One region of the Thaumasiovibrio subtropicus genome, then DNA from elsewhere that is predicted to be linked to it. Evidence: riboswitches for the same ligand, from Rfam matches in the RefSeq annotation. Region 1 holds a riboswitch; the other holds the start of a gene.
The links. A riboswitch is a leader RNA that binds a small molecule or an ion and turns the genes downstream of it on or off. The one in region 1 is predicted to bind thiamine pyrophosphate.

Region 1 (3,885 bases):
GTCGCATTCCACCGGAAAGTTGGTTTGGTGTTTTTGCTTCTTCACCCTCAAGGCCAACCTCTTTCAATAATGCCTTGGCTCTTTGACACTGGCTTTGGGTTGGCTTTTTGCCTTTAATCACCGAGGATAGGCAGACGTTATCGAGCACATTGAGCCAAGGGAACAGCAAGTCTTGTTGTCCCATATAGGCCACGTGTTGATGGCTAAGTGGTTGTGTTTGCTGACCATCACCGAGACGGATATCGCCCGACGTAAAGTGCGCGTCGTCCGTTAACCCCGCCAGTAAACGAAGTAAGGTCGTTTTACCACAACCGCTTCGTCCTAGGACGCAGGTCCAGTCACGAAAAGCAAAGCTGAGGTTGTCAAAAAGTGGCTGAGCTTCATTATCAAATCTCAAGCTCAGCGAATTAGCCGTAATGGTCATTTTTTGAGAGCAAAGAAGTGATTAACGGGCCCGTGGCCTTTGCCAATTTCGAGGTCATCGGCGTGTTTAATCGCGTCGGTTATGTAGGCTTTGCCGAGTTCCACTGCGGTATGTAAAGTGTGCTGCTGCGCTAAGTAGCTCGCAATCGCTGACGAGAGAGTACATCCCGTACCATGGGTGTTGTGTGTGTGGTGGCGAGCCACGGTATACGGGGTGACTTTCCCGTCTTTTATTAGATAGTCAGTGGCTTGGCTATCGTCATGGTGATGCCCGCCTTTGAGTAATACCGCGTGGGTATTGAGTGCTTGCAATGCGGCTATCAGTGATTTTGTCTCCGCATCGTTATGGGGGATTGGTAGGCCTGTGAGTGCTGCCGCCTCGGGCAAATTAGGCGTGATAACCGTGGCAAGGGGCAACAGTTCGTTTTTTAGGCTTTCAATGGCGTCTGTTTTTAACAGCAAATCACCGCTCGTCGCGACCATGACAGGGTCTAGCACGATATGCTGTGGCCTATACTGACGCAGTTTCTCCGCGACAACGCCAATGATATTGCTATCCGCCAGCATGCCAATTTTGACGGCTTTGACATTGAGGTCTGTGAAAATCGCATCAAGTTGTTGAGCAACAAAGTCAGTATCAATGGGTAAGATACCTTGAACGCCCTGGGTGTTTTGTGCGGTTAATGCGGTAATCGCTGAGCAAGCGTAGCCACCTGTGGCAGAAATCGCTTTGATATCCGCCTGAATACCAGCGCCGCCACCACTATCGGAGCCTGCGATGGTCAAAGTGATTGGAGTAGACATAGGCTTTGCTTCCCTTTCTTAGCGACGTAGATCGAATAACAGGAAGCAAGATAGTCGTGATCTGCCTGTTAGTTCCCTACGCCAGTATTAACTGAATCAGGTTCAACGGGTCCTGTTATTTAACAGTCTCAGCTCTCACTTGAGCTCCCCGACTAACTTTTGCGCTTTGATGTCAGCACAAAGTGTGAATGTTAGCCTCACAGATAGGTTTGTAAGGCTAACTTTGCGAATAATAAGCTAAATACATCAAAAAACTGTGCTCTGTGTCAAACTGTCTTTGACCTTTCGTTTCATGAAGGGAGATCAGATGCAGGAAACAGCACACCAGTTACTTGGTTGCAAATAATGCATGAAATGTTGTCAAGATAACATATGCAACCCAGATGGAATGTGGTGATAGCGTATAAATTACTCAACGGGGTAGGGACGTTATTCGTCACTATGCTGAGTGAGGTGGATTGAGTATCAATGCTGTTACCGTGCGAATTTGAGCCAAATACTTCATATTGTCATGGCATTTTTGTGTACCTCGCCGGAAAATTTGAGAGTCGTCAAGTTCATGCTGTTGATCTTAGTGCCGAATTTACTAATTTGTCTGTCAATCTGGCGATGATTGAATCGGCTAATGTGGTAACATTGGGCAATTGAGGTCAACAATCCATGCAAATGACAATGTTGTTTGTTACCGTTTATTTTAATTAAGCAGAACATTATGAAGAAGAAGTATCATTTGTTGCCACTAGTATTTGCAGTGTCCAGCGCATTGCACGCGCAAACAGATATCGACTCTGCTGATATATTTTCTGACTTGGCTCAAGATAACAATATAAATATGTGCGAGCAGGAGTATGCTCAATCAAAAGGTGGATATTTAATCCAGCTTTTCTCCGGCACCAATAAAAAGCGCTTACCAAGTAATGAACAGTTAAATGAGTTGCCGTTGGATATCCGATCTCAACTCAATTTATGCAAGAAAGTACAGTCGGGAGTGCAATACAAGGTATTAGTCGCCGGACCGGTGGAAGGCTATTCCAACGCGAAAGCACTGCAAGCTGACCTACCAGCCAGCTGGAAAGCACGACAACCTTGGATTTTGCCAGTGAGCTGGTTTACTGAGGCGCCAAAAGTGACGTCGTCACCAGAGCCAAAGGTTGCCACTACACCTACTATCAATCCGTCTCCTCAGGCTGTTCTACCTTCAGAAGTTGTTGTAACGAGTGATATTGAAGAGGCAGAAACAGCGTCGGCTCCGCCGGCAGTTACCGCACTGACTCTTGAAGAGAAAGAGGGGGAGCTTGAAGCTTCCTTTAGTGAACTAGAGTTTGGCGCTTTGGCATCAGAGAAAGAGAGTGATATCGGTCAAGAAATCGCTCATGCGGTAGAAAATACCCGTGACCTTGAAGAGGCGGTCGATCCCGTAGCGATAACGTTATCTAAAGAACAAGAAGCACGTATCGCGGGCTTCGTTGCGCCAGTATTCAGTGAAGCGATTGTGGCTGTTTATGCGCAGCAGCAAGCAGATAATCAGATGTTAGATGTTATCGATGAGAAGTCTGCTTCTGAGCAAGCGTTAGCGTCGGAAGCAGCGCCCGAAACACCCGTCGAATCGATCTCTATTGTTGAGACAGAGTCTGCAACTGATGACACTGTAGAGGGTAACGTTCGCATTGATGATGGTGATGAAATTGCGTCGGATCTTGAGATTGCAGATGAAAGTGTTCCTAACCTTGATGATCCTGAAACTGTGGTCGAGGAAGAGGTTGCAGACGTTGAGATCCTCGCTGAGGAACCAGTTGAAACTGCAGTCGTTGAGCACGATGTAGTTGAAGATGCAGTTGAAGATGCGGCTGAAAGTGATGCCACATCGGTAGCACGATCTGATGTTCAGGAAAAAGCCACTGCTGAGGTGGATGAGCCCGAGTCAAAACCCATCAGCCAAGTGATCGATTCAGGTAAAAAGAAGCGCGTGATTATTTTAAGTCCTGATGCATGATTGTGTATACATCAATAAAAAAAGCTCAACTAAGTTGAGCTCAGACTGCTGACAAAGGTCTAGCTTTCGAGCTAGACCTTTGATCTAATAGGGGTATCGAAATATGGACACTCCGTTATGCTTCAAGAGCCTACTCCGCAACAATACGAACTGGAAATGGTGACGATGGAACAGTTAGTTCCTAAAAACCATTTAGTGCGTAAAATCGATAATGCTATCGACTTCGAATTCATTCGAGATGAAGTCGCTCATCTTTACTGTAAAGATAATGGACGCCCACCTGTTGACCCTGTCCGCCTCTTCAAAATCATCTTACTTGGCTACATCTTTGGCATAAAAAGTGAGCGTCAGCTCGTCAAAGAGATTGAAGTGAATGTCGCTTACCGTTGGTTCTTGCGGATGTCATTAACAGAGAAAGTCATTCACGCTTCTACTCTCAGCCAGAACCGCATTCGTCGCTTTAATGGCACGGATGTATTCGAACGTATTTTTATCAATATCGTAGAGCAAGCCATGTCGAAAGGCTTGGTCGCGGGTCAAGAGCTCTTTACGGACAGTACTCATCTCAAAGCGAACGCCAACAAGAATAAACACACCAATAAAGTCACGGCGGTTCGTGCCAGTACCTATCTTGATATGCTGGATGAAGACGTCGCTTTAGACCG
Region 2 (3,885 bases), on a different replicon from region 1:
GCGAAAACCATGAAAATTGAGGTAAAAGGCAAAGTTGCAGAAGGCATTACCGCGAAAGACATTGTGCTAGCCATTATTGGCAAAACCACCGCTGCAGGCGGAACAGGTTACGTGGTTGAATTCTGTGGTGAAGCGATTACTGACCTGACCATGGAAGGCCGAATGACGGTATGTAACATGGCAATTGAGTTAGGTGCCAAGGCGGGCTTAATCGCGCCAGACCAAACAACGTTCGACTATTTAAAAGGACGTAAGTTTTCACCAACCGGTCAAGACTGGGATGAGGCCGTAGAGTATTGGGGCTCACTAAAAACAGACAACGATGCAGAGTTTGATGCCGTTGTTACCTTGAATGGTGCCGATATTCGTCCACAAGTGACTTGGGGGACCAACCCGGGCCAAGTCATTGCGGTCGATGAAGCGATCCCAGCGCCAGATTCCTTTGCAGATCCCATTGAGCGTGCATCCGCTGAAAAAGCCCTTGCGTATATGGGCTTAGAGGCTGGCAAAAAACTGTCTGATTTTGAGATTGATAAAGTCTTTATTGGCTCTTGTACTAACTCGCGTATCGAAGATATGCGTGCGGCAGCAGCGATTGCCAAAGGTCGTAAAGTTGCGGCAAATGTTCAAGCGCTTGTCGTACCCGGCTCTGAACAAGTGAAGGCACAGGCCGAAAAAGAAGGCTTAGATAAAATCTTCCTTGAGGCGGGTTTTGAATGGCGTCTACCTGGCTGCTCTATGTGTCTAGCCATGAACAATGACCGCCTAGGCCCCGGTGAGCGCTGTGCATCAACCAGTAACCGTAACTTTGAAGGTCGCCAGGGCCGAGATGGTCGTACTCACTTAGTGAGTCCTGCAATGGCAGCGGCAGCGGCTGTTGCTGGTCACTTTATCGATATTCGTGAAATCTAAGGAGAGACAAGTATGTCAGGTTTTCAACAACACACAGGTCTAGCCGTACCATTGGATGCTGCGAATGTGGATACCGATGCCATCATTCCAAAACAGTTTCTACAAAAAGTAACTCGAGTAGGATTTGGTAAACACCTTTTCCATGACTGGCGCTTCCTTGATGATGCCGGAGAGCAAGCCAACCCTGAGTTTGTCATGAATGCCCCACGTTATGCTGGTGCCAGTATCTTGCTAGCTCGTGAAAACTTCGGCTGTGGTTCGTCACGAGAACATGCGCCATGGGCACTCGCTGACTACGGTATTCGCGTGATGATTGCACCAAGCTTCGCGGATATCTTCTATGGCAACTCTATCAACAACCAGATGGTACCCGTTCGCCTCAAAGATGCGGAAGTTGATGCACTGTTTCAGTACGTCGAAACCAATGAAGGCGCAGAGATCACCGTTGATTTAGAAGCGATGGAAGTACGAGCCAATGGCGAAGTCTACACCTTTGAGATCGATGAGTTTCGTCGCCACTGCTTACTGAATGGGTTAGACAACATTGGTCTGACACTGCAGCATGAAGAGAAAATAGCCGCCTATGAGGAGAAGATCCCCGCGTTTTTGCGATAATCGTCGTCTTACATCACGTAAAGCACAGGGAGCCGACTGGCTCCCTTTGCTATTTTTCAGCCTTTACGAAGATAGGCTCAAGGCTTACGCTGGTTAAGATCCCAGTCATACTCATAGTCAATGCGATGATCGCCAAGCAAGCTATCTCGACGATAGTGATTCACATGCGCTTTAACGCTCGGCTTAAAATCCACGCCATACCAGTCGTAGATCGAGCTTAACACCGCGCGATCACCGTTGATCAACACACCTTTATCACTATTGATAAAACGCCTTGCTGCTTCCTCTAGCAGTGTCTCTGTGTTTTGGGCCGTATAAGCATGTGGCAACAGATCAGGACAACCTAAGCTCGCGCAATTAACCGCATAGTGAATGCGAGGCTCTTGCCATATAGGGCGAAGGATTCTGTGTTCAATGTCGTTGAGCGTTAATGCTTCCCCCGCAATCACCACAAGCTCATCATCCCAAGGGCCAAACTGAAAGAAGCCTCCCAGTTTCGTTATCGAAGCGAGGGGATAGTTATCAATGATCAACTGTACCGTCAGAGCGTTATAGAGATTGACCCAATAAGCAAACTGCTCTTCACGGCTAAAACCTCGCGGGTCAATTGCAGTCAGCGTGGAGAGATACTGCTGAATGTCAGTTTGGCCACTGGCTTTGTATTTCCCATAATCAAAGTAGCTTTGCGATTGTTCAACGGAGACATACCGACTCAACACCTGCTGCCATCGATCATGTGAAATAGTGGCGTTTCCAGATTGGGAAGCGTCCCACATCGGCCACAAATCCGACTTGGGCGCTGCCCAAAGCGGCAACGTCACACACCACAGTAACCACCACCACTTTCTCATTGCTCACTCCTCACGCTATCATTTGTTCACGCTATACTGAGACCCGGTGATACCAAAAAGCTTTCACCACACCGACACAGATACAAATGGCGTCAATGAATTCAATACATTCACCGCACTATCGTTACAAACAGATGAAGAGTCGTTACAATAGCTTGTTCTCATGGGGAGCCAAGATACATGCGCAACAAGCATTGCAGGCTGAGAGAGTAATTGCTATTACGATACCCAATGAACCTGATCCAGTTTAAGCTGGCGTAGGGATTGAGACTCGCTGCTCATAACCTGTGCCGCCCGACACCTTGTTTGGAGCACCGATGAAAAAGACCGCTTTGGCCATACTGATGTGCGCAGCAACACTCCCAGCAGTAGCCGCGAATGACACATTAAACATTTATACCTACAGCTCGTTTGCCAGTGACTGGGGACCAGGCCCCGCAATCAAAACCGCCTTTGAAGCACAATGCGATTGCAATGTTAACTATGTCGCACTTGATGACGGTGTTTCTATTCTCAACCGCTTACGCCTTGAAGGCGAAAAATCCAATGCTGACATCATCCTTGGTCTGGATGACAACCTCATTGTCGAAGCAACACAAACCGGTCTCATTGCTAAACACGATGTCGATACAACCGCGCTAACACTGCCAGGCGGTTGGCAAGATAGCCACTTTGTTCCTTTTGATTATGGCTACTTCGCGTTCGTTTATAACAAAACCCAACTTGAGAATCCCCCAACAAGCCTAAAAGACCTCATTGAGCGCGACGACATTAAGATCCTGTATCAGGATCCTCGCACTTCGACACCCGGTCAAGGTCTCATGCTGTGGGTCAAACATGTTTATGGTGTGAACGCCTTTGAAGCATGGGGAAAGATTGCGAAGAAAACCGTGACCGTCACTAAAGGATGGTCTGAAGCCTACAGCATGTTCCTTGATGGTGAAGCCGATATGGTGCTCTCCTATACGACATCACCGGCCTATCACCTTATCGCAGAAGAAGACAGCAACTATGCTGCTGCACACTTCGACGAGGGCCATTATATGCAAGTAGAGGTTGCCGCCAAGCTCAAGCATGCACCGAACGCCAAACTCGCCGACGACTTTCTTCAATTTATGCTTTCAGAGGGATTCCAACAACATATCGCTACAGGCAACTGGATGTATCCCGTGATTGATGTTGATCTGCCTGCGGGCTTTGAAACACTCACTGTACCCAAGACACCGCTGAACTTTAGTGCAGAAGAGGTGAATGAGAAACGCCGCGGTTGGATTCGTGAATGGCAAACTGCCCTCATTCAATAACCGTCATGATGCTATCTCAACAATATAGCGGACAAGTACGCCATGCTTAACTCGCGATATTGGTCAACGACCCTGCCCGGCCTCCTCAGTGCCGGGCTTATTGTTTGCTTTATTTTTGGCGCACTCCTCTCTTTATGGTTAATTGCACCCACCTTTGATATCCAACAGATTTGGCAAGATCCCTACCTTCGCCACATCACCGC

Region 2: another riboswitch for thiamine pyrophosphate. It lies ahead of thiB (thiamine ABC transporter substrate binding subunit); the one in region 1 lies ahead of thiD (bifunctional hydroxymethylpyrimidine kinase/phosphomethylpyrimidine kinase).

The regions. Positions count from the first base shown of each region.
Region 1 is NZ_AP023055.1:786,416-790,300, forward strand. It holds gene TSUB_RS19895 (ABC transporter ATP-binding protein) at 1-424, opposite strand, end outside; gene thiD (bifunctional hydroxymethylpyrimidine kinase/phosphomethylpyrimidine kinase) at 421-1,227, opposite strand; TPP riboswitch at 1,284-1,388, opposite strand; gene TSUB_RS19905 (hypothetical protein) at 1,940-3,220, shown strand; gene TSUB_RS19910 (IS1182 family transposase) at 3,338-3,885, shown strand, end outside.
Region 2 is NZ_AP023054.1:341,060-344,944, reverse strand. It holds gene leuC (3-isopropylmalate dehydratase large subunit) at 1-912, shown strand, start outside; gene leuD (3-isopropylmalate dehydratase small subunit) at 925-1,527, shown strand; gene TSUB_RS01700 (DUF547 domain-containing protein) at 1,605-2,378, opposite strand; TPP riboswitch at 2,533-2,660, shown strand; gene thiB (thiamine ABC transporter substrate binding subunit) at 2,696-3,682, shown strand; gene thiP (thiamine/thiamine pyrophosphate ABC transporter permease) at 3,725-3,885, shown strand, end outside.